Regions from separate parts of the Streptomyces sp. NBC_00016 genome, predicted to be linked through region 2. Evidence: riboswitches for the same ligand, from Rfam matches in the RefSeq annotation. Region 2 holds a riboswitch; each other region holds the start of a gene.
What was found. Region 2 has a riboswitch for cyclic di-AMP ahead of OG933_RS18945 (transglycosylase SLT domain-containing protein). Riboswitches for the same ligand answer to the same signal wherever they lie in the genome.
Positions count from the first base shown of each region.

Region 1: linked by a shared signal. The riboswitch ahead of OG933_RS25795 (transglycosylase family protein) and the one ahead of OG933_RS18945 (transglycosylase SLT domain-containing protein) in region 2 are both predicted to bind cyclic di-AMP.
Region 3: linked by a shared signal. The riboswitch ahead of OG933_RS08300 (peptidoglycan DD-metalloendopeptidase family protein) and the one ahead of OG933_RS18945 (transglycosylase SLT domain-containing protein) in region 2 are both predicted to bind cyclic di-AMP.

Region 1 covers NZ_CP108304.1:5,800,830-5,810,842, reverse strand. Annotated here, with positions in the region: gene eno (phosphopyruvate hydratase) at 1-866, opposite strand, end outside; gene OG933_RS25795 (transglycosylase family protein) at 1,243-1,959, opposite strand; cyclic di-AMP (ydaO/yuaA leader) riboswitch at 1,963-2,149, opposite strand; gene OG933_RS25790 (transglycosylase family protein) at 2,355-3,380, opposite strand; gene OG933_RS25785 (cytochrome P450) at 3,586-4,881, opposite strand; gene OG933_RS25780 (hypothetical protein) at 4,878-7,232, opposite strand; gene OG933_RS25775 (nucleoside triphosphate pyrophosphohydrolase) at 7,276-8,271, opposite strand; gene OG933_RS25770 (SurA N-terminal domain-containing protein) at 8,351-8,995, opposite strand; gene OG933_RS25765 (glycoside hydrolase domain-containing protein) at 9,197-10,013, opposite strand, start outside.
Region 2 covers NZ_CP108304.1:4,282,587-4,292,599, forward strand. Annotated here, with positions in the region: gene OG933_RS18920 (flavodoxin family protein) at 1-155, shown strand, start outside; gene OG933_RS18925 (ABC transporter permease) at 229-1,182, opposite strand; gene OG933_RS18930 (ABC transporter ATP-binding protein) at 1,169-2,161, opposite strand; gene OG933_RS18935 (LolA family protein) at 2,283-3,575, opposite strand; gene OG933_RS18940 (polyprenyl synthetase family protein) at 3,802-4,812, opposite strand; cyclic di-AMP (ydaO/yuaA leader) riboswitch at 5,457-5,684, shown strand; gene OG933_RS18945 (transglycosylase SLT domain-containing protein) at 5,688-6,161, shown strand; gene OG933_RS18950 (HAD family hydrolase) at 6,283-7,107, opposite strand; gene OG933_RS18955 (GNAT family N-acetyltransferase) at 7,399-8,463, shown strand; gene OG933_RS18960 (glycosyltransferase) at 8,531-9,955, shown strand.
Region 3 covers NZ_CP108304.1:1,841,181-1,851,193, forward strand. Annotated here, with positions in the region: gene OG933_RS08285 (SGNH/GDSL hydrolase family protein) at 1-277, opposite strand, end outside; gene OG933_RS08290 (DUF6250 domain-containing protein) at 404-1,129, opposite strand; gene OG933_RS08295 (hypothetical protein) at 1,144-3,039, opposite strand; gene OG933_RS08300 (peptidoglycan DD-metalloendopeptidase family protein) at 3,279-4,250, opposite strand; cyclic di-AMP (ydaO/yuaA leader) riboswitch at 4,255-4,414, opposite strand; gene OG933_RS08305 (alpha-galactosidase) at 4,719-6,794, opposite strand; gene OG933_RS08310 (tyrosine-protein phosphatase) at 7,018-7,815, shown strand; gene OG933_RS08315 (DUF6126 family protein) at 7,895-8,017, opposite strand; gene OG933_RS08320 (XRE family transcriptional regulator) at 8,014-8,646, opposite strand; gene OG933_RS08325 (aspartate aminotransferase family protein) at 8,755-10,013, opposite strand, start outside.

The sequences.
Region 1 (10,013 bases), 1.5 Mb from region 2:
TACAGCGGGTCCTCGATGGAGACGAGCGGGTACGCGGAGACGAGCTCCTCGTAGTACTCGGTCATCTCGGCGGCCGAGCGGGACTTGCCCTCGAACTCGTACTTGCCGTCCTTGTAGAACTCGGACGCGGCGACGTCGAGCGCGAGCGCGATCTGCTCGCCGGGGACGTAACCGGCCTGCTTGATGGCCTCGATGATGAGGTCGAGCGCGGCGCGGTTGGACTCCAGGTTCGGGGCGAAGCCGCCCTCGTCGCCGAGGCCGGTGGACAGGCCCTTGGTCTTCAGCACCTTCTTGAGGGTGTGGTAGACCTCGGCACCCCAGCGCAGGGCCTCGGAGAAGGACTCCGCGCCGATCGGGGCGATCATGAACTCCTGGATGTCCACGTTGGAGTCGGCGTGCGAGCCGCCGTTCAGGATGTTCATCATCGGCACCGGCAGCAGGTGCGCGTTGGGGCCGCCCAGGTAGCGGAACAGCGGCAGGTCGCTGGCCTCGGAGGCGGCGTGCGCGACGGCGAGCGAGACGCCGAGGATGGCGTTGGCGCCGAGCGAGCCCTTGTTGTCGGTGGCGTCCAGGTCGAACATGGCCTGGTCGATCAGGCGCTGCTCGGTGGCGTCGTAGCCGACGAGCTCCGGGCCGATCTGCTCGATGACGGCGAGGACGGCCTTCTCGACACCCTTGCCGAGGTAGCGGTTGGGGTCACCGTCGCGGAGCTCGATGGCCTCGAAGGCACCGGTGGAGGCGCCGGACGGAACGGCGGCACGACCCGTGCTGCCGTCGTCGAGGCCGACCTCGACCTCGACCGTGGGGTTGCCTCGGGAGTCCAGGATTTCCCGGGCTACGACGACGTCGATGGACGGCACGAGCATCTCCTTCTTGGGATGTGACGCTGGTTGTGCGGGGCCCAGGGGCCTTGATGAGCCCTTGCTGAGCCTTGCGACTAGAGCCTAACCGCCCCGGGACCGTCGGCAGCCGACCGACCGTCCCGTGGACAGACAGACGGTACCTATTGTTTCCGCCCGGAACAAAGGGGGTGGCCGAGAAAAGCCGACAGGAAGTGACGAACGGGCAAAGAGAAACCCCGCTCCGGTGCGTACGGGGGAACACGCACCGGAGCGGGGGGCCCGTGGGGACGGGGGGTGACCCTCACGAGGTCTTCAGTGTGCCGACCTCGCATATGAGGGCGCTGTGGCTTCTCTGGGGGCCAGGTGTCACTTCAGGCGAAGTGACACATCGGGCGCGGTGTCACTTCAGGTGGAGCTGCTGGCCCGGGTAGATCAGGTCGGCGTCGGTGACGATGTCCTTGTTCAGCTCGAACAGCTTCGCCCAGCCGCCCTTGACCTTGTGCTTCTCGGCGATGGAGCTGAGGGTGTCGCCCTTGACGACCTTGTACTCGCCGTCACCCTTCTTGACCTTCTTGCCGGTCGGGGTGGTGACCGTCTTGGAGGCGGCCGGGCGGTCGGTCGAGCGGGAGGCGCTCTGCTCCTCGGTCGAGCGGCTGCTGGTGCTGCCGCTGTTCGACGAGCCGGAGGAACCGGAGGAGCTGGACGAGCCGGAGCTCGAGGAGTCGGCGCTCGAGCCGTTGTAGGCGGCGCCGGACAGGCCGGTGCCGCAGACCGGCCAGGCACCCTTGCCCTGACCGGCGAGGACCTTCTCGCCGATGGCTATCTGCTGGGACTTGGAGGCCTGGTCGGCGGTGGAGGCGTAGGCGGTGCCGCCGTACGCGGCCCAGGTGGACGCCGAGAACTGCAGACCGCCGTAGTAGCCGTTGCCGGTGTTGATGGACCAGTTGCCGCCGGCCTCGCACTGGGCGACCGCGTCCCACTCGGAGGCGGTGGCGGCGGAGGCGTTGCCGGCCGCCATCAGCGGGGCGGCGATGGCGACGCCGGTGACGCCGGCGAGCGTGGCGACGCGGGTCGCCTTGGAGGGACGGCGGTGCTTGCCCTTGGCGGAAAACAGCATGGTGGATCCCCTCACCGACGCCTGCGAGGTGAGCTGTCGGGTTCGGGCCGTGTGAGTTGCCCGGCCACTTCCTCGCCCGTCGGAGCACTGCTCCGTGGGAGGTGTGGCTTCACCCCAAGCCGTTCCGGTCAACCGACCGGTCCGGCACTTACCTTGGGTCCCCCGCTCCTGCCTACGGCGCTTGACGCGACGACTGTTCCCGGGTCGTCGCTGGCAGGATTCGGCGTTGCGACGGCCGGGGCCCGGGTTGCCGAGCGGCCTCGACCGTAGACACGCGATCGGCGGAATTTCAAAGACGATCAGGGCTTCTGAGACTCATCCCACACTTTCACCAAACCGGACATTCGGCGCGAAGCGTGACGCGAACTCCCGCTGTTTTTCTTGGGCTTTGCGCCCTATTCCACCCCTGTGTCGAGGGTCTGACCGGCGGCGATGTTGCTCGGGTCGACACCGATGAGGTCCCTGTTCTCGGCGTAGAGGGCGCGCCATCCGCCGTCGAGGCCAAGGGAGTCGGCGATGGACGCGAGGGAGTCGCCCTCCTGGACGACATAGGTGGCCGCGGCATGCCGCCCGGCGGAGGCGGCGGTGGTGCCGTCCACGCCGGCGTCGGTCGCACTCTTGGTCGCGGCCTCGTCGGCGGTGGCACCGCGGTGCTTGCCCGAGCCGAGGGAGCCGGTGTCGACCAGGCTCCAAGAACCTTCATCCTGTACATATTTGTCCGACTCGTCCGTACCCGGGGTCGCCGTGGTCGAGCCGTCGCCCGTCGAGCCGTCGCTCCGGCCGCCGGAACCACCGGACGTACCGGAGTCGTCCGTGGCGGCGGAGGAAGAGGACGAAGGGGAGGAAGCGGACGCGGAAGGCGAACTGGAGGAATCGGTGGACGAGTCGGACGATCCGGTCGAGGAGTCCTCGTCGGCCGTGGAACCCGAGGAGCCCGAGGATCCGGACAACCCCCGGGACAGGTCGGACAATCCGGAAGAACCAGATGAGTCGGACGAGCCGGAAGAATCGTCCGCCACGCCGGTGTCCACGTTCAGCGCGCCGTTCTCCTGGGTGAGCCCGGAGGTCAGCCCGCAGGTGCCCCACGCGCCGATCCCCTCGGCCGCGAGCACCTTCTGCGCGACGGCGATCTGCTGGCTGCGGCTGGCCAGGTCGGGACTGGTCGCGTAGTCGAGGCCGCCGTGCGCCACCCAGTCCTTCTGGGTGAGGCTCAGGCCGCCGTACTCGCCACCACCCTCGTCGGCGCTCCACGAGCCGCCGGTCTCGCACTGCGCCACCTTGTCCCACACCGTGCCGTCCGCCGCACTCGCGCCGGAGGCGGCGAGCAGCGGGATGGCGATGGCGGAGCCCGTCACTCCGGCCGCGACAAGGAGGGCCGGGGCCTGGCGGGGGCGACGGTGACGACCGTTCCCGGAGAGCATGCGAGGGGCCTTTCTCTGGACAGCACTGACCGGCGCGGCGGGTGAAATCGATGCGTCGCGCTGACGAGAGAACGTATCGGCAGACGATCACTTGTCACAAGTTAATGCCGCGCAGATCACGTGAAGATCACAGACTTGAGTGTTGGTCACCTTTACTCCGCCGAACGGTCACACTCCGGCTGACATCCGATCAGACGCGGATCGCTTATGGGCCGGAATGCACCGGAGTGAACTCGACCGGCAAAGTCCGCAGCCCGCGCATGATGAGCCCGCCACGCCATCTCAACTCGTCCGGATCCACGGCCAGTCGGAGATCGGGCAGCCGGGTGAGCAGGGTGGCCAGCGCGGCCTGGCCCTCCAGCCGGGCCAGCGGGGCTCCCAGGCAGTAGTGGATGCCGTGGCCGTAGCCGAGGTGCTGGTTGTCACGGCGGGACAGATCGAGGGTGTCGGGGTCCGAGAAGCGCGCCGGATCACGGTCGGCGGCCGCCAGCACCACGAGCACGGGGTCGCCCGGCGCGATGTCCTGGCCGCCGATGCGCAGCGGCTCGGTCGCGAACCGCCAGGTGGCGAGTTCCACGGGGCCGTCGTAGCGCAGGAGTTCCTCGACGCCCGTCTCGAGCAGACCGCGGTCGCCTTCGTCCTCGGTGAGCGACCGCTGGAGGCGTGCGCGCTGCTCGGGGTGGGTGAGGAGGGCGTAGGTGCCGTTGCCGATGAGATTGACGGTCGTCTCGAAGCCCGCGAACAGCAGGATGAAGGCCATGGCGGCGGCCTCGTTCTCGGTGAGGTGCTCGCCGTGGTCCGAGGCACGGATCAGACCCGAGATGAGGTCCTCGCCGGGAGCCGGGTCGGCGGGAAGCTCCGCGCGCTTGCGGTGGATGAGCTCCAGCAGATAACCGCGCATCTTCTTCACCGACCGCGCGACACCGCCCCGCGGGCCCCCGCCGTGCCGGATCATCATCCCCGCCCAGTCGCGGAAGTCGTCCTGGTCCTCACGGGGGACGCCCAGGAGGTCGCAGATCGCGTAGATGGGGAGAGGGAAGGCGAAATCGTGGATGAGGTCGGCCTTCCCCTCGGCGGCGAACCGGTCGATGAGCTGATCCGTCAGCTCCTGGACCCGGGGCGCGAACTCGGCGACCCGGCGCGGGGTGAAGGCCTTGCTGACGAGCCGTCGCAGCCGGGTGTGGTCCGGCGGGTCGATGTTGAGCAGATGCGTCATCAGCTCGGCCTTGCGCTCACCGGGGATGCCGGTCTTGCCCTTGGCGTGCGCCGGTTCGTCGTGGTGCGCCGGGTTCTTGGAGAGCCGCTGGTCGGCGAGGGCCTGTTTCGCGTCGGCGTACCGGGTGACCAGCCAGGCCTCGACCCCACTGGGCAGGACGGTGCGGTGCACGGGCGCGTGCTCGCGCAGCCAGGCGTAGGCGGGGTAGGGGTCGGTCGCGAACTCCCAGGTGAAGAGTTCGGGAGCGGTGCGGTCCGGGTTGTCTGTGTCGGGCTGCTCGGTCACTCCCTGACCGTAGCGGTGTCCTCGCCGCGCTCCGCGAGGGCCTTCCGCGCGGCGGGGTGCCCCATGTCGGCGGCCTTGCGGTACCAGAGGAGGGCTTCGGCGGGGTTGTCCTGCTTCTCGAGGAGCAGGGCGAGCCGGTAGGCGGCGTAGGCGTCGCCCTGGGCGTGGCCCTGCTCGTATCCCTGGCGGGCCTCGTCCGGGACCCCCGTCTTCTCCACCACGGCGGCCCTGTGCGTGGCGTCCAGCCTGCCGTCGCCGGCGAAGTAGTCCGCGGCGTCGTCCAGGCTCTGCCGCGGCTTGCGGAGGTCGGCCAGCAACTCCGCGGCCCCCTCGTCACCGTCGGCGGCGGCGCGGGCCAGCAGTACCTCGGCGGCTTCCTCCTCGTGACTCAGCAGGAAGGACACGGCCGCGCTCCGGGCGACGGGGGCGTATCCCGCCATCTCGGCATTGATGTAGTGGTCCATCGCCTCGCCGAGGTCGCCACGCCCCAGCAGCAGGTCCCCCAGTCGGTGTGTCGCCGCCATGTCGGCGTCGGCCACCGCCTTGCGCAGCCACTGCTCGGCCAGCGCCAGGTGTGCCTCCCCGACCAGTCGCGCCTGCGGACCATCGGGCTTCGCCTCGGCCGCCGCCCGCAGATACGGCAGCGCCTCCTCCGCCTCCCCCTGCCCGAGCAGCCGCTCGCCGACCTGCCCCGCCAGCTCCGTCTTCCCCGCGTCCACGGCCCTGCGCAGCCAGTCCAGCGCCGTCGCCTCGTTCTCGGAGAGCAGGCTCAGCATGTGCATCGCCCCGGCGTCACCGTCCCGCGCCCCGGCCGAGAAGACGACGTGGGCGGTCGCCCGGACGTTCAGGTGCACCCCGGTGTCGTACTTCGTCCCCTCCAGCGCGCAGCGCCAGACGGCCTCCGGGACCGCCCTCGCGCCCTCCCGCTCCGCGTCGGCGACCAGCGAGCCGTACGGCCGCCAGGTCTCCTCGCTCTCCCCCACCCGGAGCGGCGCTCCCGGTACCAGCATCCCGGTGACCCCGTGCAGCGGCCGGACGGCCCAGTCGACGGCTTCCTGGAACGACTCCGTGTCCGGACGCCCCGCCGGCCGACCCGCCCGGTAGCTCCGGCACGCATCCTCCAGCAGCCGACGGGGGATGTCCCCGGTGACGCCGCAGCGGGCGAGATCCGTCGCGGCCCGGATCAGCAGGTACCCGTACGGATAGCGGCTGTTGGAGCGCGCGGCCCGCTGCCACTGGGCCCGGAGTTCCACGCCGATGGCCAGGTACTGGGTGACGCTGGTGGCGCCGCGCCGGTCGAGGGCCTCGCCGAGCCGGTCGTCGCGCAGGCCGGTCAGCCGCTCGACCTCCTGCTCGCTCCACCCCGCGCCCACCCGCTCCGACCGTGCCAGCGCCGTCAGGCGGAACGCGGGTCCGCCTTCGAAGCGGTGCGTGTCGTAGGCGTCGTCGCCCATGGTGGCCACCACCGGGACCCCGAGCGTCCTCAGCTCGGCCAGCAGGGGCACCGTCAGGCCGTGCTCGCCGAGGTGGCCCTCCAACTCGTCCAGCCAGAGCACGTACGCGCCGCCCCGGCCGCGCAGCAGGGCGGGCAGTCCGCGCAGGTCCGTGCCGGGAGCCGGCGCGTACACCCGGGTCCCCGGGTCCGTCTCGCGGACCACGGCCGCCCAGGCCGTCCTCGACTTGCCGGTGAGCGGCCCGCCCGTGATCACCAGCAGACTGTCCCGCGCGGTCCAGTCCCGCAGCGTCTCGTCGATGTCACGGGGCACGTACGGCGGCAGGCCCGGATCCGCCCAGCGCCGCCCGGCGGGCCGAACGCCCATCGTCACCAGGTCGGCATCCTCCACCGTGGGCCAGCCGACGGGGTCGGGCACCACGAAGACGCCGGGCGGCGCGGCATAGGTGTGCTGGTTCAGAACGCCCACGACAGGGCCGTGGTAGTTGCCCCCGTAGTAGCCGACGGTGTCACCGGACGAGGCCGGGGCAGCGGGCTCGGAGGGCTGGGCAGTGGGATCGGCGTGCTGGGGAGTGGGATCGGGCAGCCGGGGAGTCTGCTCGAAGCGGTCGATCAGCTCGAACAGCTCGGTGAGCGCTCCTTCCCTCCCGGACAGGAGCCAGGCCTCGATGTACCGGCCCTCGACCTCGACGAGCGTCGCCTCGGAGCCGTCGGAGCCGTCGGAGCCGTCGGAGCCGTCGAGCGGAGAGGTGATCTGTGCCGGAACCGAGCCGGCTCCCCCGTGTCGCACGAACCACTCGACGAACGCCTGCCGGATCTCCTCCCGGTTCTCCGACAGCAGCCCCCGGTTGAGCACCCCCGCGGCCCAGGCCGCCAGCTCCTCCGACTCCCGTTCCATACAAGCCCCCGCACCCCACGAACCGGATCAGGAGCTCACCGTACTAACCATCGACCCCCTCGACACCCCGGATCGCGTCCCGGTACGCCCGGGCCGCCGCGCGCAGGGCCGCCTCCGGGTCGACGCCCTCCGATTCGGCTCGTGCCGCCAGGGCCAGCAGTTCGTAGCCGATGCCCTCGGCCGTCGGCAGCGGTACCTCCAGCCGTGCCGTGCGGACCCGGGACACCAGCTTCGCCGCGAGGGCCAGGCCGGGCTGGTGGAGGGGGACGCCGTCCGTCACCGACTCCCGCCGCTTCTCCGCCGCCTTCGTGCGCAGCCAGTGCTCCTTCACTTCCTCCGGGGTGGTGGCCGTGGCGTCGCCGAAGACATGGGGGTGGCGGTGGATGAGCTTGGCGACGATCGTGCCCGCGACATCGTCGACGGAGAACGGGGACTCCTCGTCCTCCTCGGCGATGCGGGCGTGGAAGACGACCTGGAGCAGGACATCGCCCAGTTCCTCGCGGAGTTCGTCGTGGTCGCCGTCCTCGATCGCCTCGACCAGTTCGTACGACTCCTCGACCGCGTACTTCGCCAGGCCCTTGTGGGTCTGCTGGGAGGACCACGGGCATTCGGCGCGGATCCGGTCCATGACCTGGACGAGGTCGAGGAGCCGGGCGCCGGGGAGGTCGTAGGAGGCGGGGAGCAGTTCCAGGTCGGGCATGGACACGCGGCCGGAGCCGGCCAGGCGGGCCAGGCCGTCGGTGAGGGCCGGTTCGCCCTCGCCGGTGGCCACGACCACGACCGTGCGGCCGTCGGCGCAGGCGGCGAGCAGCTCCTCGGCGGTCGGCGAGGTCTCCTCGACGGTGACGCCCGCGTCCCGCAGATAGGGCAGCTGCGGATGCGCGCCGTCCGCGCACAGCACCCGGTCCGCCGTGCGCAGGGCCTGCCAGGCGGGCCAGGACAGCAGGCCGGGGGCGACGCGGTGGCTGGTGGTGAGCAGGACGACGCGGCCGGCGGCGTCGGCCGTGGTGTGGGCAGCGGCGGAGCTGATGGCGTTCACACCCCGAACGTAACCCACGCCCGTCAGCGGCCCCGCGAGTTATCCACAGGAAGGACCGCCCGATCGTACGATCACATGGTCACGTCGTCTGCTGCGTCCCGGCCGCCGAGATCTCCCGTACCCAGGGCGTCTTCGCGTCGACGCGGGCGACCTTCTGCGCGTCCCAGTTCCCGTAGCGCGGGTTGAGATCCACGTCGAGTGCCTTGGACGCCTTGGACAGCGCGTTCCAGAAGGCGGGCTGGCTGGTGTTCGTGCCGAGTTCGGTGGCGAGTTTCTGGGCCTCCAGCTGGAGGCGGAGGTTCTCGTCGAGACGCTGCGGCGGAATGCCGTACTGCTGGAGCCACGCCGTCTCCAGGCCCTTCGCGCCGCCCGCCTGCTGCTCCAGGCCGGCCCGCATCTCCTGGACCTCCCGGCGGCTGACGGTGATGCCCGCGTCCTCGGCGGCGCGGTGCAGCACCTTGTCGAGGACCATGCCGTGCAGAGTGTCGCGGGCGAGGGAGCCGGTCTGGGCGACGGCCTGCGCGTACTGGGCGTCGTCGGTGACCGCGGCCCGCTGGGCCGTGCGCACCTCGTTCACCCGGCTCTCCAGTTGCGCGACGGTGATCCGCTGGTCACCGACGACGGCCGCCGCGCCGGGATGCGCGTCGTTCCCGCAGGCGGCGAGGAGAGGGGCCGCCACGATCGCGGCGGACAGCAGGAGCGCGGTGCGACGACGGCGGTGCAAGGGAAACCTCCCGAGGAGATTGTGCGACGGTGCACAAAGTCTTGCGGTGATCGATGTTAGGCAGTGGGACGGCTGGGGCCAACCCATTCGACCAACGATTCACCAGGACTTCGGGCACCGCCGCGCCCGCTCGTCGCCCGCTCTTCGGTGCGAGGGCTCAGCCCCCCGCGCGCGGGGCACCCCTCACGAGGACGATCCGGTTCAGCCGACGATGGCGACCGGGGCGTCCCACGCGTCGCGGTCCACGGTGATCGTGTAGCCGCCGCGGGTCTCCTTGCTGTTCACCATGTACTGGTGGCCACGGCTGTGGCCGGTGTACTGGGTGGCACCCCACGGCCAGTCGGTGATCGTGGTGTCCTTCTTGTCCCACAGGGCGTACCAGAGGTTGCCCGGCAGGTCCGTCTTGTTCGTCGCGGTGGCGACGGCCTTGGCGCTGGAACTGCTGAAGCCGTAGTAGCCGGCCCGGTACGTCTTGGCGCGCAGCGTCTTGGTGAAGGAGCGCACATACGTCAGCACGGCGTCGTTGCACGCCTTGTCGGTGATGTCGTAGGGCTCCATGTCGAGGTAGACCGGGCTGCCGGCCTTCATACCGAGCGCCGAGGCCTTGGCGACCGCGTCCGCGCCGTCGGTCGCGCCGAGGGAGGCCGCCGTGGCGGCGGTGAGCTTCTCGGGGCTGGAGCCGGTCTGGCAGGACGGCTGGGCGCCCACGTAGATCGGGATCAGCTTCCAGCCGGCCGTGTTGACCGACTTCACCCAGGAGGCGGTCAGGTTGGGCTGCGCGCAGCCGCGGTTCTTGCCGCCGACGTAGACCGCGGCGCCCCCGTAGTAGCCGTCGGTCTTCCAGGCCTTCATCGCGGCCAGCGAGGGCGCGGTGCAGGCGTCGAAGGCACGGCCGGTGTACGTCTTCTGGGCGGGCCAGGTGGTGGCCGCCATCGAGGTCTGCGCCGCTATCCCGGCCCCCGCGAGGACGGCCGCGCCGGCCACACCCCACGTGATGTATCTGCGCTTTCTGGACTGC
Region 2 (10,013 bases):
CGGCCGCGTACATGGGGATGTCCTTCGGCGGGGTGCTGCTCGGCAACGGCAGCAAGCCCGGTGACGTCCTCAGGGACACGGAGGCGCTGACCCGCGCGAAGACGTTCTTCGCGGGAGAGACGCCGGCGGCGCGCTTCCTGTGGGAGACCCGCTGAGACCTGCGCCCGATGCCTACGCCGTGATGCCTACGGCGTGATGCCTGGGGCGGGACGCCTGGGGCTGTGATGTCTACGCCGTGATGTCCCTCGTCGTGAAGCGTGCCCAGGCCGCCGAGCCGAAGACGGCCGCGTACAGGGCCTGGAGGCCGAGGTTCTTCTCCAGGTCGTCCCAGTAGACCGGCTCGCGCATCAGGTCGGCGAAGGACAGCCAGTGGTGTGAGAAGAAGTACGGCTGCAAGGCGTGCAGTTGGGGGATCTGGTCGAGGATCTGGACCGTGATCAGCAGGCCCACCGTCGTCGCCATCGCCGCGATGCCGCTGCTGGTGAGGGTGGAGACGAACAGTCCGAGCGCCGCCACGCCGGTCAGGGAGGCGGCGACGACCAGGGCGATCAGCAGCGCCCTCAGCAGCCCGTCGCCGAAGCCGATCCGGGTGCCGGAGATCGTCGTCAGGTCGCCCAGCGGGAAGAGCAGCGCCCCGACCGTCAGCGCCGAGACCGCGACCACCAGCGTGGCCACCAGGCAGAAGATCATGACGGTCGCGTACTTGGCGAGCAGCAGGCGGGTGCGGCCGGCCGGGGCGACCAGCAGGTAGCGGAGCGTGCCCGCGTTCGCCTCGCCGGCGATCGAGTCGCCCGCGATGACACCGATCGCCATCGGCAGGAAGAACGGCAGGGTCACGGCGAGCGCGGTGAAGACCAGGAACAGGCCGTTGTTGGTCACCTGCGAGATGAAGGCCGGGCCCTCGCCACCGCCCCCTCCCCCGCCGGGTCCGCCGGACGAGCCGTCGCTCGTCTCGATCTTCACGGCGATCCCGACCAGCACCGGCACGGCCGCCAGCACACCCAGCAGCGCAAGGGTGCGCCAGCGCCGGAAGGTGGTCAGCAGTTCGCTGCGGAGCAGCCCGAAGGTCCAGGTCCAGTTCGCCGTCCGCACCGATGTCGATGCCGGTTCCGGTGCCGTCGTCGATGCCGGTTCCGATTCCGGTGTCCGGTTCCGGTCGTCCACCGTGTCAGCCCGCGACATCGAATCCCTCCCCCGTGAGAGCCACGAACGCGTCCTCCAGGGAGGCCCGCTCGACGGCGAAGCCGCGGACGCGGACGCCCGCCGACACCAGCGCGGCGTTCAGGTCGGCGAGATCCCGGTCCGGGGGTGGGGCCTCGGCGCTCACCCGGTCCTCGCCGAGGACGACATCGTCCGCCCCCTGCTCCTTCAGCACCCGGGCCGCGTCCGCCGGGTCCGGCGTCGTCACGACCAGTCGGCCGCGTGTCCCCGCGGCGAGGTCGGCCACCGGGCCCTGGACGAGCAGCCGGCCCTGTGCCATCACCGCCGCGTGCGTGCACACCTGCTCGATCTCGTCGAGCAGGTGCGAGGAGAGGAAGACGGTCGTGCCCTCCGCGGCCAGCTCCCGGATCAGCGAGCGGATCTCCCGCATGCCCTGCGGGTCCAGGCCGTTGGTCGGCTCGTCGAGGACGAGCAGCCGACGGGGCTGGAGCAGGGCGGCGGCGAGGCCCAGCCGCTGCTTCATACCGAGGGAGTACGCCTTCGCCTTCTTGCCGGCGGCGGCCGTCAGGCCCACCCGCTCCAGCGTCGCCGAGACCCGCGCCCGCCGGGTGTGCGGATCGGCGGTCGGGTCGGCGGCGTCGTAGCGGAGCAGGTTGTCGCGGCCGGAGAGGAAACCGTAGAGAGCGGGGCCCTCGATGAGGGTCCCGACGTGGGGCAGCACGGCCCGCGCGGCCCGCGGCATGGGTTGCCCCAGGACGCGGGCCGAGCCGGCCGTGGGCTCGATGAGTCCCATCAGCATGCGGATGGTGGTGGTCTTGCCGGAGCCGTTGGGGCCGAGGAAGCCGAAGACGCTGCCGGCCGGGACGGTCAGGTCGAGGCCGTCCACGGCGAGCTGTCCGCCGCGATAGCGCTTGGTGAGGCCGCGGGTGTGGATGACGGCACCGTCGTCCCGAGGCACCCGTACGGATTCCGGCACGGGCACCCGTACGGACTCCCCCATCGGCTTCCCCTCCGGCTCGTCCGGCCTCCGGTGTCCGGAGGCCGGCCTCTGCCCTACGTCACCCGCGCCGCCACTTCATCACTTCACCACTCGACCACTGCGCATGCTTCGGCCGCTTGGCCTACTTCGCCGCGTTCGCCGCCTTCACCAGGGCGTCCTTGGTGACCGCGCCGACGTAGACCTTGCCGTCGTCCGTCATCAGGGCGTTGATCAGGCGGGTGGAGAAGACGGTGCCGGAGCCGAACTTGCCGGTCACCTTGTCGCCGAACGAGCCGAGGAAGCCGCCGAGGTCGCCGCCGGCCTCCGCGCCCGAGGGCATTCCTTCGCCACCGGTGTCGAAGACGGCGACGGACGTCCAGCCCTCGCCGAGGACATTGAGTCCGTCGAGGCCTTCAAGGCCTTCCGCACCCTCGACGCCCTCTACGCCTTCGAGGTCCTTCGCGAGGTCGTCGGACTTGCCCGAGTGCCCGGGGGCGCTCTCCCCGGCCTCGTCACCCTCGGTGACCTTCGCGCCCTTGGGGGCGGTGAAGTCGAAGGTGGACGCGGCGGGCTTGGCGAAGCTGACCTGGGTGAAGCCCGCGTCCACGACGGCGGCGCCACCGCTCGCCGGGGTCAGCGTGAACTTCAGCGGCAGGCCCGTCTTCGCGTCCACGGCCACACTGATCGCGCCGACCGTGGAACCGGACTGCTTCGGCTTGACCAGCAGCTTGTAGGCGTCACGGCCGGCGACCTGGACGGTGCCGTCGACGGTCACGGAGGTCGTGTCGTCGACCGCCTTCAGGGCCTCCTCGGTGAGCTCCTTGGGCGTCGCGGGGACCGGGGTCTCCGCCGTGCCGGAGCCCTTGCCGGAGCCCTTGCCGGCACCCTTGTCGGAGCTCTCGTCGGCGGTCGAGTGGTAGACCTCGTTGGAGGCGCTGTCGTACCCCCACACGTCCTTGCCGTTGTGGATGACGCTGTACTCGGCGGCGTTCTCCAGCAGCGAGAGCTTCTGGCGGTCCGGGCCGTCGGTGGCGACGCGCAGGGTGTGCGTGCCGGCGGCGAGCTCGGCGAGCTTGGTGGACGGGTCGGCGGACGAACCGTCGCCGCCCTGGGTGGCCCCCGAGAGGAGCCCGCTCTCCAGCCCGCCGAGGTCGGGCAGCCCGAGATCGGTGCTGATCTTCACCGTCCCGGACAGCTGCTGCACGTCCGAAGCGGCGATCTTGTCGAGGAGCTGCTGGGCGGTGATCTTCGGCAGGTCGGGGTCGCCGGAGTCGGCGAGCGCCGGGACCAGCCCGATCGTCGCCGCCGCCACACCGATCACGGTGACCGGGACGATGTACCGTGCGGCCTTGCGCCGTCCGAGGCGCAGGTCGTCGGCTTCCGCGCCGGTCGACTCCCCGCCGGTCGTGGTGTCGTCGGATGCCTTCGGTGCCATGTGTGCCTTACCTCCGTCGTCGGCGGCGGCTGGTCATCTCACGCCTGAACGTCCCCACCCCAAGCCGCCATTCTCACCCGAATCGGTGAGGAGTGGTGTTTTCCGTGGTTCCCATCTGACCAAATCAGCCATGAGGAAGCGTCAGCCCGAGGGCTCAACTCCACATACGCCTGCGGTATGACACGAAGGTGACGAGGCGGCATCCGACCCGTAGGGGTCCCCGGGGTCAGCCCGCCCGGTGGACCACCGCGTCGCAGAGTTCCATCAGCGCCGCCTTCGAGTCGCACTCCCGCAACGGCGCCAACGCGGACCGCGCTTCCTTCGCGTACCGCACGGTGTCCCGGCGGGCCTGCTCCAGCGCCGGGTGGGCCCGGAGCGCCTGAAGCGCCTCGGTGTGCCGGGCGTCGTCGGTCAGGTCGGAGTCCAGCAGCTCGCACAGGGCGATGTCCTCGGGCAGCGACAGCCGCGCCGCCCGCTCCCGCAGCCGCAGCACGGGCAGCGTGGGAACGCCCTCGCGCAGGTCCGTCCCCGGCGTCTTGCCCGACTCGTGCGAGTCGGAGGCGATGTCCAGGACGTCGTCCGCCAGCTGGAAGGCGACGCCGAGCCGCTCGCCGTACTGCGTGAGCACGTCGACGACCGTCTCGTCGGCGCCGGACATCATCGCCCCGAAGCGGCAGGCCACGGCCACCAGCGAGCCGGTCTTGCCGCCGAGCACGTCGAGGTAGTGGTCGACCGGGTCCCGCCCGTCCGTCGGCCCCGCCGTCTCCAGGATCTGCCCGGTGACCAGCCGCTCGAACGCCTCCGCCTGCACCCGCACCGCCTCGGGTCCGAGGTCGGCCAGGATGTGGGAGGCCCGCGCGAAGAGGAAGTCACCCGTGAGGACGGCGACGGAGTTCCCCCAGCGGGTGTTCGCGCTGGACACCCCGCGCCGCACGGCCGCCTCGTCCATCACGTCGTCGTGGTACAGCGTGGCCAGGTGGGTCAGCTCCACCACGACGGCCGAGGGCACCACACCCGGCGCGTACGGGTCCCCGAACTGCGACGCGAGCACCACGAGCAGCGGCCGGAACCGCTTCCCGCCCGCGCGTACGAGGTGCTGGGCGGCCTCCGTGATGAACGGGACCGCACTCTTGGTGGCCTCGAGCAAGCCTTCCTCGACAGCCGCCAATCCGGCCTGGACATCGGCTTCCAGAGCCTGGTCCCGCACGCTCAGCCCGAACGGCCCGACGACGGTCACGAGGGGTCTCCTGTCTGCTGGTGTCTACTGGCGATTACGCGGTTTGTCGATAGGTCTCTGCCATCACTCAAGTCAGCGTATCCGGTCACGTTTCGATCACCGATAGCCCCCACGTCCCGCAGGCTCGAATGGACTCGCCCGGGAGGCCCCCGCAGGCCAGGCACTGTCGGATCACGCCCGATATGTTTTTGATCAGCTCATATGAGCGGACATGGAGAGAGTTTCCGGGAACTGGAGATTCATGTCCCGGACCGGGGCCCCCGTCGACCCGACGCGCCCATTCGGCCCTCTCTCCACGTGACGACGATCACGCATTCTCTTCAGCCTTCCCCTCGCGACGCGTCGGGCACGAAGGAAGGCGATTCCCCTGCGCCCCCTCCGTCACCCACTGCCGGTGCTTTAACAATGAGTTGGGGCTAATGCCCGTTTCGCCGCTCTTGTGAACGCTGGTGAGTTGGCTCACTCCCCGCGGAGATCCGGTCCGGGTTCACGATTCACCGATTCTCCGCACCCCTTAAGCAAGTTGAAGCTTTGCACCCACAAAGGATCAAGCACCCCATAGGCCACAGACCAAGGTCAATAGGGGTGATCTGTGAATCCGGTACTTGTTTCGGACATGTGCTCTCGCATACGTTCCCGGCCTGTCGGGCGGAACGCCGAATCCTGCCGCCGCCCGAACACCCATCGATAACGCTCGGCAGGAGCGGGGGAACCAGGTAAGTCGCCGAAACGGAATTTCCGGACGTCTTGGACACACAAGACGCTTCGGACAGGCCGTACGGCTTGGGGTAAAGCCGCGACCGTCAGGACGCGACCGGGCAGCTCCCGCCCGAACCCGACAGCTCACCTCGCAGGCGCCGGAGAGGAAATTCGACATGCCCGCTGCCGCTCAGCCGCGCCGCAACCGTTTCATCCGCACGCTCGCCGTCGCCGCCACCGGCGCGGCCGTGCTCGCTCTCCCCGTACTCGGGGCGACCACCGCCTCCGCGGCGACCCCGGCCGTCTCCACGGCCACCAGCCTCGGCTACGCCAACAACCTCGACGGCTGGATCCGCGCCTCCCTCCAGGTCATGGGGCAGCACGGCATCCCGGGGACGTACAACGGCATCTACCGCAACGTCATCCGCGAGTCCTCCGGCAACCCCAACGCCATCAACCTCTGGGACTCCAACGCGGCCGCGGGCATCCCGTCCAAGGGACTGCTCCAGGTCATCGACCCGACCTTCCGCGCCTACCACGTCAACGGCACGTCGTGGGACTCGTACGACCCGGTCGCGAACATCACCGCCGCCTGCAACTACGCGGCCGCGCGCTACGGCTCGATCGACAACGTGTTCGGCGCGTACTGACCGTACCGCCGGCCGGTCACCGGTCACCGGTCACCGGTCGCCGGCTGTCGACCGCCGGGGCCCGGGGCCCGACAGCCGACTGCCGACAGCCGGGAGTCGGTAGCCGGTAGCCGGTAGCCGGTTACGGAAACAGACGTTCGAGGACGACGGCCACGCCGTCGTCCTCGTTCGACGTCGTCACCTCGTCGGCCACCGCCTTGAGCTCCGGATGCGCGTTGGCCATGGCGACGCCCCGGGCCGCCCAGTCGAACATCGGGATGTCGTTGGGCATGTCCCCGAAGGCGACGGTGTCCTCGGGCCGCAGCCCCAGGTGTTCGGCGGCCAGGGCCAGACCCGTCGCCTTGGTGATCCCGCAGGGCTGGAGTTCGACCGTGCCCGGCCCCGACATGGTGACCGTGGCCAGCGAGCCGACCACCGAGCGGGCCGTCGACGCCAACTCGTCGTCGGACAGCGTGGGATGGCGCAGCAGCACCTTGCTGATCGGCTCGCACCACAGGTCGTCGCGCCGGCCGACGCGCAGGGCGGGCAGCGTCGGGTGCGGCATCCGGTAACCCGGCTCGATGAGTGTCAGCCCGTCGACACCGTCCTGGTCGACGGCCGCGTACAGCTGCCCGACCTCCGCCTCGATCTTGCCGAGCGCGGTCTCGGCCAGCTCCCGGTCCAGGGTGACCGACCACAGCAGACGGTCCGCGCCGGCGTCGTACAACTGTGCGCCCTGCCCGCACACCGCGAGCCCCCTGCTGTGCAGCCGGTCGAGCAGCGGGCGCACCCGGGGCGCGGGCCGTCCCGTCACCACCAGGTGGCGTGCGCCGGCGGCCGCCACCCGCGCGAGCGCGTCGAGCGACCGGTCGGAGAAGGTGTCGTCGCCGCGGAGCAGCGTCCCGTCCAGGTCGGTGGCGATGAGGGAGTACGCGGTGCGCGCGGCATATGCGGTGGGTGCGGCCATGATCAGAGAATACGGATCCCGGGCCTCCCCGGTTCGACGCGAACCGGCCGACGTCCAAGTCCTGTCCGGTTCTGCCAACTCCCCTTGTACGCCTGGCTCACGCCTGGCTGCCGACCGACGCAATGAAACGGCTTTCTGGCACATCGCCGGGTAGCGGGCGGTTAAAGGCCTCTGCACCGATTGGCAACAACATGCGACGCTACCTACCGCGATGCCCGGGTGGACCGGTACCGTCCAGGTGTCCAGGGGGGACTTGATCGGGGGGTCAGGTTGAGCAGTGGGCGCATTCGTGTGCTGAGGCCGCAGGACCTCGGCGAGGGGGAGAGGGAGCGGTGGCGCGCGCTGCGTGCCGCGTCGACGCTGCCGCGAAACCCCTTCATGGAACCGGAGTTCACCGACGCCGTGGGCCTGGTACGGCCGCGCTCGCGGGTGGCGGTGGTGTACGAGGGGCGTGAGCCGGTCGGCTTCCTGCCCCACGAGCGGGGCAGGCTCGGACAGGGCCAGGCCCTCGCGTACGGCGTCTCGGACGCGCAGGGCGCGGTGCTGGCCCAGGGTCTCGGGCTGAACGCCGACGAACTGATGCGGGCGTGCGGCCTGTCGAGCTTCGCCTTCGACAACCTGGAGGCGGAGCAGGGGCTGTTCGTCCCGCAGGCGGCCGAGGAGTACGCCTCCTATGTCATCGACGTCGAAAAGGGTTACGAGACCTACGAGTCCGTGCTGCGCGCCCAGTCGCCGAAGTTCCTGAAGACGACGCTGGCCAAGGAGCGCAGGCTCGGCCGCCAGGTCGGGGAGGTGCGGTTCGTGTTCGACGAGCGCGATCCGGCCGCGCTGCGCACGCTCATGGCGTGGAAGTCCGCGCAGTACCGCAGGACCGGCCGCCGGGACCGGTTCGCACAGGAGTGGATCAGCCGGCTCGTGGACGCGCTCTGCGGGACCCGCGCGCCGGAGTGCTCCGGCACACTGTCCGTCCTCTACGCCGGTGACCAGCCGATCGCCGCGCACTTCGGACTGCGTTCGTCGACCGTCCTCGCCTGCTGGTTCCCCGCGTACGAACCGGAGTTGGCGAAGTTCTCGCCGGGCCTGGTGCTGCATCTGCGGATGGCCGAGTCGGCCGCCGCCGAGGGCATCGGCCTGCTCGACCTGGGGCGGGGCGCGGCCGAGTACAAGGACTCGCTGAAGACCGGGGAGCTGCCCGTGTACGAGGGGGCGTGGTCGCGTCCGGGGGTGGGCGCCGCGCTCCACTGGCTCAGCCGTGAGCCGTCCCGCCGGGCGCATCACTTCGTGCGCAGCCGGCCGAGGCTCGCCGCGGCGGCCGCACGGACCTTGAAGGGCGCGGGCCGACTGCGCCGACCGTGACGGGCGGCACCGGCCGACCGGCATGACGGGCGTGACGGGTGTGACGGGCGTGAGACAAGGGGGGTTCATGTACCGCGCTGCACGTGCACAGCAGGAGATACAGAGGTTCCTGGACATCGAGCCGGTGCAGGTCGCCGAGCTGGAACTGGACGACGGGGGTGTCCTCAGACCGGGGCCGGGAAGTCCGCCCGTCACGCACGGCGAGGTGTTCGTGCTGGTCAGAAGGGGCGGGCGGCCGATCGGGACGCTGCTCGGGTCGGTACCGGAGGGAGCGGACCCGAAGACCGCCCTCATGGACCTGGCCACCCGCGAGCAGGCCCCCGGGGCTGCCCCTTCCACGGGGCCCACGGCAGGGGCAGCCCCGACCACCACGGCCCAGGCCGTCATGGCCCAGTCCGTCATGGCCACGACCGCCATGGCTCAGGCCGAGACCGCCTGTGCCCCCGCCATCCCAACCGCCACGGGCCAGGGCGCCGGCGCGCCCGCCCCGGCCGCCGCCGTGCCGTTCACCACCGTCGTCGTCGCCACCCGTGAGCGCGCCGAGAAGCTCGCGCACGCTCTCGACTCGCTGCTCGCCCAGGATCATCCGGACTTCGAGATCGTCGTCGTCGACAACGCGCCCGTGACGGACGCGACCCGGGACCTGGTCGAACGCAAGTACGCCGAGCGCGTGCGGTACGTCACCGAACCGGCGCCCGGTCTCGCCGTCGCGCACAACAAGGGCATCGAGACCGCCCACGGCGAGGTGATCGCGTTCACCGACGACGATGTCGTGGCGGACCCGCGCTGGCTCACCGAACTCACCGCGCCCTTCACCGCCGACCCGGGCCTCGGCTGCGCCACCGGCCTGATCCTGCCGGCCCGGCTGCGGACCCCCGCCCAGGTCCTCCTGGAGAGCCACGGCGGCTTCGCCAAGGGCTTCACGGCCCGCACGTACGACCCGCAGGATCCGCCCGCCGACGAGCCGCTGTTCCCGTTCACCGCGGGCCGCTTCGGCTCCGGCGCCAACATGGCCTTCCGTACGGAGGTGCTGCGGGCGGCCGGCGGCTTCGACCCGGCGACCGGGGCGGGGACGCTCGCGCGGGGCGGCGACGACCTCTACGGGTTCGTCCGGGTCCTCGCCGGGGGCCATCGGCTCCACTACACGCCGCTGGCCCTGGTCTGGCACCACCACCGGGAGACCTGGCGGGACCTGGAGACCCAGGCGTACGGCTACGGCGCCGGCCTCACCGCCTACCTGACGGCGATCCTCGTCAACCGGCCCGGCCTGCTGCCCGCGTTCCTGGCCCGGCTGCCCCGGGGGCTCGCCCACGCACGGACGCTGACGGCGAGCCGGGAGGCGGAGCCCGCGGCGGACGGCGCGCCCGGCGGTCACGACGCCCGGACCCACGCCTGGCCCGCCCGGCTCTCCCGGCTCCAGCGGCGCGGCATGCTCTACGGGCCGGTGGGCTATCTGCGGGCCCGGCGCGCGCTGCGAGGTGCTGCGCGATGACGGCGTCCGCACACAGAACCGGCGGAAGCAGCGCCGGCAACGACCTCGGCAACGGCGG
Region 3 (10,013 bases), 2.4 Mb from region 2:
CCGGGTCGGTACCGGGACGGAGGATGTCGTTGCCGCCCGCGCAGAAGGAGACCAGGTCCGGGGCGAGTTCCACGGCCCTGGGGAGTTGGTCCTCCATGATCTGGTCGAGCAGCTTCCCGCGGACCGCGAGGTTGGTGTAGTTGAAGTCGCCCTCGGGCCGCCGGTCCGCGAGGAGGACCGCGAAGCGGTCCGCCCAGCCGACGAACGCCCCGTCGGGGCCTGGGTCGCCGACGCCCTCGGTGAAGCTGTCCCCCACCGCCACGTACGACCCGATCACTGATCTGTCGTCACTCTTCGAATCGTCTGCCACAGCAGTTCATCATTCACCTTCGAATGTGACCTACGCGATCGTAGGAAGGGGTTGACGGGCGGTGAGATAAGACACCCTTAAAGACTTCGCCAATCAGGGAATAAGGGACCAAGCCCGGAAGTCGTTGATCCGGAAATGGCTCCAGGTGGTGCGGAAGGCGAAGTGCCCGCCCGTGTAGGGCTCCGGGTCGGTGTGGTCGAAGACGAGTCGGCCGTTGTTCCACCAGCGGACGACCGAACCGTCGGAGACGATACGGACGTGGTTCGGCTCGTTCGCGACGAGCAGCGGCTCGGTGTAGTCGTAGATCAGCGGACGCACCCCCGCCTCGCCGACGTAGCGGCGCAGCCGGGTCGTGGTGTTGGTGTTGGCGCCGTAGCCGACGTAGTACGTCTTCAGGTAGTCGTACTCGGCGAGGGCGCCGCCGCGCGGAGTGGCGAAGAGGTCCTCCGGGGAGCGGACGTCGACGGCGTTCCAAAAGTTGTTGAGGTCGGAGACGCGGTCGTTGACCCCGCCCGCGGAGACGGGCGTGGCGACGTACTCGAGGACGTACGGCCCTTCGAGCGGCCGCTTGAACCAGATCGTCGCACCGGCGGGGACGTCGACCTCCAGGGTCCCGCGGGAGGCGGTGACCGTCCCGCCCTTCTCCAGTTCGACGGCCCACTGGCGCAGGCCGTGCCGGAAGTCGTCGTGCGCGATCAGGCGGCGGTGGCGGGGCCGGGCGCTCGCCGCACTCGCGGCGCTCGCGGCGGTCGCCGGGGCGAGGGCGGCCAGCGCGGCGCCGGCGGCGAGGGCTCCGAAAGCCCTGCGGGTGGTCGTCATGACGGTCGGCTCCTTCAGTGGGCGGGGGTGGTGAGGTGCGGCTCGGGGACACGGCGGGTCTCGGTGCCGAGGTAGTAGTCGGTGTACGTGGACTGGAGGTAGCCGCGGACGGTCCAGCCGAGGCGGTACGCGGGGTTCTGGGCGAGCGTGTAGACGCGGGTGTCGGTCGGCACGGTGCTGGTGTAGAGGCGCAGGGCGGTGTGGTCGGCGGTCTCGGCGAGGATCTCCTCGCGCCAGTCGCCGACGAGGTCGCCGTAGAACGGGGTGGCGTTGCGGGCGCCGGAGACGACGCCGGCCGGGTCGAAGACCGTCGCGCTGCTCTCGGTCGCCGGGTCCCACTTCTCGACGCGGGTGAAGTCGAGCAGTTCTGACGCCTTGTCACCGTCCCACCAGATACGGAAGTTGACGCTGGGGGTGGTGGTGGAGACCTTGCCGTCCTGGACGTTGAAGACGCCCGCGCCGGGCCGGGTCACGTCGGCGGTGGACGTCCAGTACTCGTAGCCGCGGTGGTCGGGGTCGATGTCCGCGGCGTTCCCGCGGCCGGTGTCGAGGTCCGCGTCGCTCACCGGGCTCGTCGGGTGCGAGCCGGTGACCAGCCGCTCGCCGGTGGCGGCGTCGTAGTAGTACCAGGGGAAGGCGGAGACGATGCCCAGCTCGGACTGCTGGATGGCGAAGCCCTCCAGGCCGGGCCGGTCGGGGTCGAGGTCGGCGATGTCGAAGCGGTCGCCGTGGATGGCGCCGTCGACGACGTAGCGCAGCGTGCCGTCGCTGTTGACGACGTAGTTGCCGTCGGCGATCTCGTCCCTGCCGTCCCCGTCGACGTCGACGGTGCGGATCTGGTGGAAGCTGGTCGCGCCGGTCGTCGGGTCCACCACGTACTTCCAACGGCGGCTGAGATCCGTGCCGTTGAAGTCCCAGGTCTGGAACAGGACCCGGAACGCGCCGCGCTTGGCTCCGACCCGGGTGACCGACTTGGTGACCAGGCTGGGGTGTTCGCCGTCGAGATAGGCGATGCCGAAGTGGCCGCCGGAGGGGCCGTCGGCCACGAAGTCGTCGGGGACGGGCTGCCGGGTCCGCTCGGCGCCGGTCGCTCCGTCGATCACCGACACGAACTGGTTCGCGGGCGAGGCGGCGGTGACCTGTGCGCCGTCGGCGAAGGTGGTCCCGGCGGCGGTGTGCGCGAGCACCTCGGCGCGGCCGTCGGAGTCGAGGTCGTAGACGGTGACGTTGTCGTCGTTGCGGTAGCCGCCGATCGCGGTGGAACCGCTGATCGCGGCGGGCGCCGGGTCGTTGGCGCCGTTCCCGCCGACCTGGGTGTAGGAGCCGGGGCCGAGGTCGACCCGCCACAGGCGCTCGCCGGTGAGCGTGTAGGCCTCCAGCAGGTCGGGCCTGTCGCGGGTCCCGGACAGCCGGCTGACGACGAGCTCGTAGCGTCCGTCGCCGTCGAGGTCCCCCGGCCAGGCGTGCTGCACGGTGTAGCCGTCGGCGCCTGCGAGCGGGATCTCGGCGTAGCCGTCGGTGAAGCGCAGAGCCGCCGGACTCGGCTTCTGCACCCGCCCGTCGACGACGGCACGGACGGTGTACGTACCCGTCCCCGGGCTGTCGTCCTGATAGGTCGTCGACTTGCGCAGCGGCTCCCGGTTGAGCCGGCGTCCGTTCTTGTAGACGTTGAAGGCGATGGCGTTCGCGTGCCGCGCGTATTCGGTGCCGAGCAGCCGCCAGCTGAGGAAGGTCCCTTCGCCGGACGGGGTGGCGACCAGGCCGCGGTCGAGGTTCTCGACGATCCGGCGCGGGATCTCGGTGGCGTGCCCGGCGGGCGCGGAGACGAGTCCGGCCAGCAGGGTGACGGCGGTGACGGCGGCCGCGGCCGCGGCGCCCTTGATGACGATGCGTCGGTCGACGCGGGACACAGGACCTCCGAAGAGCGATAGAAAGCGCTTGCTCACTGACGGAGATCACTGTGTCCCCACCCTGTCCCGCCTGTCGATGGGACACCAAGGGCTGCCACAAGAACGCAATAGAACGATCATGAACGCGCAAACTCCAACGCCACCCCTCCCTCCCCCGGACACACCGAAGGCCGGACCCGGGGATCGGGGTCCGGCCTTCGGCCGCGTGTCAGGCGGGAGGTCGTCGCAGTCGGAGGGGGTCAGCCGACGGAGACGCCGTGCGAGCGGAGGTAGGCGATCGGGTCCACGTCGGAGCCGTAGTCCGGCGTGGTGCGGATCTCGAAGTGCAGGTGCGGGCCGGTCACGTTGCCGGTGGCACCGGAGAGGCCGACCTGCTGGCCCGCGGTCACGGTCTGGCCGACCGAGACGGATAGCTGGGACAGGTGGGCGTACTGGGCGTAGTAGCCGTCGGCGAGCTTGATGACGACCTGGTTGCCGTACGCGCCGCCCCAGCCCGCGGAGACGACGGTGCCCGCGCCCACGGCCTTGAGGGAGGTGCCGTTCGGGACGACGAAGTCGGTGCCGGTGTGGTAGCCGCTGGACCACATGCTGCCGGCCGTGTGGTAGGCGGTGCCGACGGTGGCGCCCGCCACCGGCAGCGCGTAACCGCTGGAGGTACCGGTGCCGCTCTCGGCGGCCTGGGTGACCGCCTTCGATGAGGACGAACCGGACGACGAGGAGGAAGAGGACGAAGGGGACGACGACTTGGTTCCGGACGCCTTCGACTTCGACGGGGAGGACGAGGAGGAACCGGACGACGAGCCGGACGACGAACCGGCGCTTGCGGCCTTCTTGCCGATCGAGAGCTTCAGCCCGGGGTGGATCAGCGACGGGTCGCTGCCGACGGCCCGACGGTTGTCCTGGTACAGCTTCTGCCAGCCGCCGCTGACGTTCTGCTCGTCGGCGATCTTCGACAGATAGTCGCCGGACCGCACGGTGTAGGACTTGGCCGTCGTGGCGGTGGCCGCCTTCTGCGCCACCGGCACGGACTGCACGGCCTTTTCCGGAACGGCCTGGGAAGCCGACTGCGCGACGGACTGCGCGGGGGCCGCGTGAGCGCCGGCGGCACCTATGAGCGGAAGGGCGAGCGCGGCGCCGCCCGTTCCGGCGACGGCTATGGAACGAGTGAAGCGCTGGGTCTTCGGACGGCGGTGCTTACCCTTCGCGGGCATGGCGAATTCCTCTCCGGCGCCTGCGAGGTGAGCTGTCGGGTGCGGACTGGAGATGCCCGGCCGCGCCGAGGCGCGGCTTTACCCCAAAGCCTGTTCCGGAGACCGGAACAGGCGGTTGTGCCTGTGGGTCCCCCGCTCCTGCCAGATACGGGTGAGTGTGCGGACTCCGGGCGGTGGCAGGATTCGGCGTCCGTCCGGATTGGTGTGGAACGTAAGCGACCAGGACGCACAGGGACAAGCAGAGGTTGTACCGCTAACGCCTTTCTCTTGATCCGCTGTGAGAATCCCCGGTCACACTCCGTGAGACAGGGGACCCGTTTACCGCCAAGCACCCTGGAAAAGCATGCGAATTACGTGAACATGACGGGCGACGTACGGTCACGGATATGACGCTGCTCACGTGACAGCTCTCCAGGTTCCTTTATTCCAGAGCGAGTTGGAATTAAGGCTTCAATTCGGACAGAAACCTCAGATGCGACGCAGCCGGATAACCGTCGCATCAAGGTCGCCCCGCAGTCCGGTGCGCAGCCCGTGATGGAGCAGCACCGCCCCCCGATGGACTTCGCCCGTTTCGCGGCATTCGTACGATGCTGTCGGGTCGAGTCCGCGCAGCCGCAGCGCCGGGACGGGCTCGCCGAAGCGCTGCGCCTGGAGCCAGGCGAGGACGACACTCTCGTCACCGCGCACGTACTGGACGGCGCTCAGGCCGCCCGCCGGGGGCCGCAGCCGGTAGAGGTCGCCCTGCTGCACGAGCGGCCGGATCTCCTTGTAGAGGTCCACCCATCGGCGCGCCTCGACGAGCTCCTCCTCGCTCCACTGCGAGAGGTCCCCGCCGACACCGAGCACACCGGCCATGGCGCTGACGAAACGGAAGCGCAGCGAGCTGACCCGGCCGTTGAGCTGGGCGTTGGGACTGTCGGTGACCCATGCCGCCATGACCCGGGCGGGGTGGATCTGGCTGAAGCCGTGCTGGATGTCGAGCCGGTCGAGCGGATCGGTGTTGTCGGAGGTCCACACCTGGTCGGTGCGGCTCATGATCCCGAGGTCGATGCGCCCGCCGCCGCCGGAGCAGGACTCGAAGGCAACCCCGGGGTGGGCCGCCCGCAGCCGGTCCAGGAGCGCATACAGGGCCCGTACGTGGTCGACCCAGAGGCGCTGCGGGTAGGGGTCGTCCGGCCAGCCGGCGTCGGTGAAGCAGCGGTTGAAGTCCCACTTCACATAGTCGACGGGCGCGCTGGAGAGGAGCCCGTGGAGCTGCTCCCAGAGGTACTCCTGGACGTCCTCGCGCGCGAGGTTCAGCACGAGCTGATTGCGAAACTCCGTCCGCTTTCGTCCGTATTGGAACTGCACCCAGTCGGGGTGCGCCCGGTACAGCTCGCTGTCCGGGTTGACCATCTCCGGCTCGACCCAGATGCCGAACTGCATGCCGAGGTCGTGCACCTGGTCGGCGAGGGGCTTCAGCCCGTTCGGGAAGCGGTCTGGGTTGGGCCGCCAGTCGCCGAGCCCGGCGTGGTCGCCGGTGCGCGCCCCGAACCAGCCGTCGTCGACGACGAAGAGCTCCACGCCGATCGCGGCGGCCCGCCGGGCGAGCGTGCCCTGCTGTTCCTCGGAGATGTCGAAGTAGGTGGCCTCCCAGGAGTTGAACAGCACCGGCCGGTCCTGTTCGGCGTCGGGGACGACATACGCGCGCTGGTAGGCGTGCCAGGCGCGGCTCGCCCCGCCGAAGCCGGCGTCGCTCCACAGGCCGGCGAAGACGGGGGTGGTGAAGGACTCCCCCGCGGCCAGCCGCAGCAGCCCCGAGTCGTCGTACCCGACACCCCCGGTGATCTGCACGCGCGCGTCCGGAAGTTGGGCGACGGCGATCCGCCAGGTGCCCGACCAGCCGAGGGCGCAGCCGTAGACCTCGCCGCGCTCCTCGGTCGCGTCGGTGTCCAGGGCGACCCAGGGCAGGTGCTGGTGCCCGGTGTGACCGCGACGGCTGCCGATGACCTGCTCGCCGTAGGTGAGCGCGGACCGGGTGAGCCGGGACTCGGCGGCCCAGCGGCCGTGCAGCTGCGACAGCCGCCAGTCGTCGCGCTCGGGCAGGGTCCAGGTGGCGGAGTCGGCGCGCAGCAGCTCCAGCGGCCCCTCACCGTCGTTGCGCAGGGTCGTCCAGCGCTCGACGACGTCGCCGCGCATCCGGTAGTGCAGGGTGACGGCCAGCCCGGCGTCCCGGAACCGCAGCCGCAGCCCGTCGCCGTCGGCCTCGAAGTCCTCGTAGGACCACTCGGTGCCGCGCCGTTCGTCCGTGCGCACCGACAGGGCCGGCCGGACGAAGCGGGGGCCGCCCTCGACCGGGTACTCCTCCCGGCCGTCGAGCGGGGACTCGAAGGACGCCCCCCGCTCCGACGGCGGGAAGGCGGCGAGCGCCTCGGCGTCCGCGAGCGCGATGCCCGGGCCCCAGTGCAGGTGGACCAGCTCGTCGGCCTCGGTGAGGTGGAGGGCGTAGCTGCTCGTCGGCCCCGAAAGGAGCCAGGTACGGCCGTTGTCGGCGATCTCGGGCATCAAACCCCCACTAATTCGAACAGGTGCGATCAAGCACCAACATCATCGAATGCGGTCGGCCTGCCGGGCAACTTTCCGTGGACAACTCTTCACCTGGGCAGACGTCCGGAGTACCGCCCTGTGGACAACCCGTTGCCCGGGGAACCCATGTCGTATCGTCGGGGAAGCGTCCCGTCGGCCACCACGAGCCGCGCCGACGGCGACCGACAGGGAGGGAGCCCCCGTGACGCAGCAGATCCCGTCGACCGAGCCCGAGCTGGCCGGCGTGCGCAACTTCCGGGATGTGGGCGGTCTGCCGACCGTCGACGGCCGGCGGGTGCGGCACGGCGTGCTGTTCCGCAGCGGCCATCTCGCGCACGCGACCGACGAGGACGCAGCGTTCCTCTCCGGCCTGGGCCTGCACACGATCTTCGACTTCCGCAATGCCGCGGACCAGAAGCTGGAGGGCCCGGACGTCGAGCTCCCGGGCGTGCGCAACGTGAACCTGCCCCTGTCGGACCCGGCGGACGGCTCCGAGTTCTGGAAGATGGTCCGCGACGGCGAGATCGACCAGCTGCGCGGGATCCTCGGCGACGGCAAGGCCGCCGGCCGGATGATCGCCTCCTACCGCTCGATCGTCAAGGAGCGGACGGCCGAGCACGCGCGGGTGCTGCACGCGCTCGCCGAGGACAGCGTCCCGGCCCTGATGCACTGCGCGGCGGGCAAGGACCGCGCGGGCCTGTCCATCGCGGTGACACTGCTCGCCCTGGGCGTGGAGCGCGAGGCCATCCTCGCCGACTACCTGGAGTCCAACGCCAAGCACCGCCGCTACCGGGTCCGCCGCAGTGCCACCTCGGACGCGGCCTACTCCCCTGAGGTCATGGAGCTGCTCAGCCCCCTCTTCGACGCGCGCGCGGAGTACCTCGCGGCGGCCGAGGAGACCATCGAGGAGACCTGGGGCGGCGTCGACGCCTATCTGGAGGAGGGCCTCGGGCTCTCCCCCGAGACCCGTGAGCGGCTGCGGGACCGGCTGCTCGACTGACACTGACACCGCGTCCGGCACGGCGACCGGCACCGCGTCCGGCTCCGTGCCGCGGAGGCCGCACCGGTTTCCGGGGGCTCTACTGGTTGGCGCCCACCTCGAACAGCAGCCAGAGGAACGCCGCGAAGACGTGCCCCACCGCGATGTAGATGATCAGCCGGATCCAGAGGGTGCGGGGGAACTTCTCCTCGATGTCCTTCATGGCGTCTCTCCGATGTCCGAAGGGGTCGGGCCCAGGCACAGCGTGGCCGTGGGGCTCTGCAACAGGGTGTGGACGAAGAGCAGTTCGACCCCGTCGGCGTCCTGCGCCGCGATGCGGTGCGGGGTCAGCGAGTCGAAGTGCGCGCTGTCACCGGGCCCGAGCAGTTCGGTGGTGTCCCCGAGGCGCAGCCGCAGCCGCCCGCGCAGGACGTGCAGCCACTCCTCCCCGGGGTGCACGCGCACGACGTCTCCCTGGGAGCCGTAGGGCACGTGGACACGCAGGGCCTGCATCCCGCGCCCGGAGGCGCCCGCCTGCCAGTACGTCCAGCCGCCCGCGCGGGTCGGCTCCATGGCGGCGGCACGGACGACGGCGTCCCGGTCGGCGGACGTCTCACCGAGCAGTTCTGAGACCGTCGTACCGTAGATACGGGCGAGCGCGAGCAGCATCGGCAGCGAGGGCTGGCGCTGCCCGGTCTCCAGGCGGGAGAGATGGGCGGCCGACAGCCCGGCGGCGCGGGCCGCGGCCTCCAGGGTGAGGGCGGTCCGGCGGCGCAGGGCGCGCAGCTGGGGGGCGACGGCGGGAAGAGCCCCGGCGTGTTCCGCCGGGTCCTCGGACTCGGGCGAGCTCATGACTCCATTGCACGCCGGAATTGCCTCTGCGGCAAATTTGTTGCCTCAGAGGCAAAAGCGCTCGCAGACCCCAGGCAGTCCTCCCCGTCGCCCGTGCTCCCGGGCGGCTCAGCGGTTGGCCACCGCCTGCTTCACCAGCGTCCTGCCGAAGTCCCACATCAGCCCGCCGCCGCCGTGCGCGTCGTCCATCACGGCGGTGAAGGCGTCGACGAACCGGTCCACCTCGCGCTCGCCGACGATCAGCGGCGGGATCAGCTTGATCACCTCCAGATGGTCGCCGGAGACCTGGGTGAGGATCCGGTGCCGTTGCAGCAGCGGTACCACCACCATCTGCGCGAAGAGTCCCTTGCGGGCCGCCTGGAGCATGGCCCACCGGCTGCGCAGCTTCAGAGACCTGGGCTTTCCGAACTCGATGCCGATCATCAGACCCCGGCCGCGGACGTCGGCCAGCAGCTCGTACTTGTCGACGAGTGCCGCCAGCCGGGACCTGAGCAGGTCGCCGGTGGCCCGCGCGTTGGCCACGATCTGCTCGTTCTCCAGCACGGACAGCACCGCGAGCCCGGCCGCCATGGCCTGCGCGTTGGACCCGAAGCTCGCCGAGTGCACGAGCACCCGGTCCATCGACGAGTAGACCTTCTTGAAGATCCAGTCCTTGCCGAGCGTGGCGCCGACCGGCACATAGCCCCCGGACAGCGCCTTGGCCACGCACACCAGGTCCGGCTCGACGCCGTCCTCGTGCTGGTAGGCGTAGAAGTCGCCGGTCCGGCCGAGACCCGTCTGCACCTCGTCCGCGATCAGCAGCGCCTTGTGCCGGTGCAGCAGCTCCTGCGCGGCGCGCAGATAGCCGGGCGGCGCCTCGTGCACCCCCTTGCCCTGGATCGGCTCGACGATGAGGGCGGCGACGTCCCCCTTCCTCAGCTCACCGGCCAGTGCGTCGAGATCGCCGATCGGGACCGCCGTGTCGGCCAGCAGGGGCGCGAAGCCGTCCCGGAAACCGGACTCCCCGTTCACCGACAGCGAGCCCGTGGTGAGGCCGTGGAAGGCGTGGTCGCAGTACAGGACCCTCGGCCTGCCGGTGGCGTACCGGGCGAACTTCAGCGCCGTCTCCACCGCCTCGGTGCCGCTGTTGCCGAAGAACACCCGGTCCAGATGCGGGCTGTGGGCGAGCAGCTTCTCGGCCAGCAGCCCGGGCAGCGGCTGGCAGTCGAAGCGGGTCAGGTCGGCGAGCCGGGCGTCGAGGACGTCGTGCAGCGCCTTGCGGACGACGGGGTGGTGGCGGCCCAGCCCCATCACCCCGAACCCGGCGAGCATGTCCAGGTAGTCGTTGCCGTCCGCGTCCCAGAAGTACGCGCCCTCACCGCGCTCGT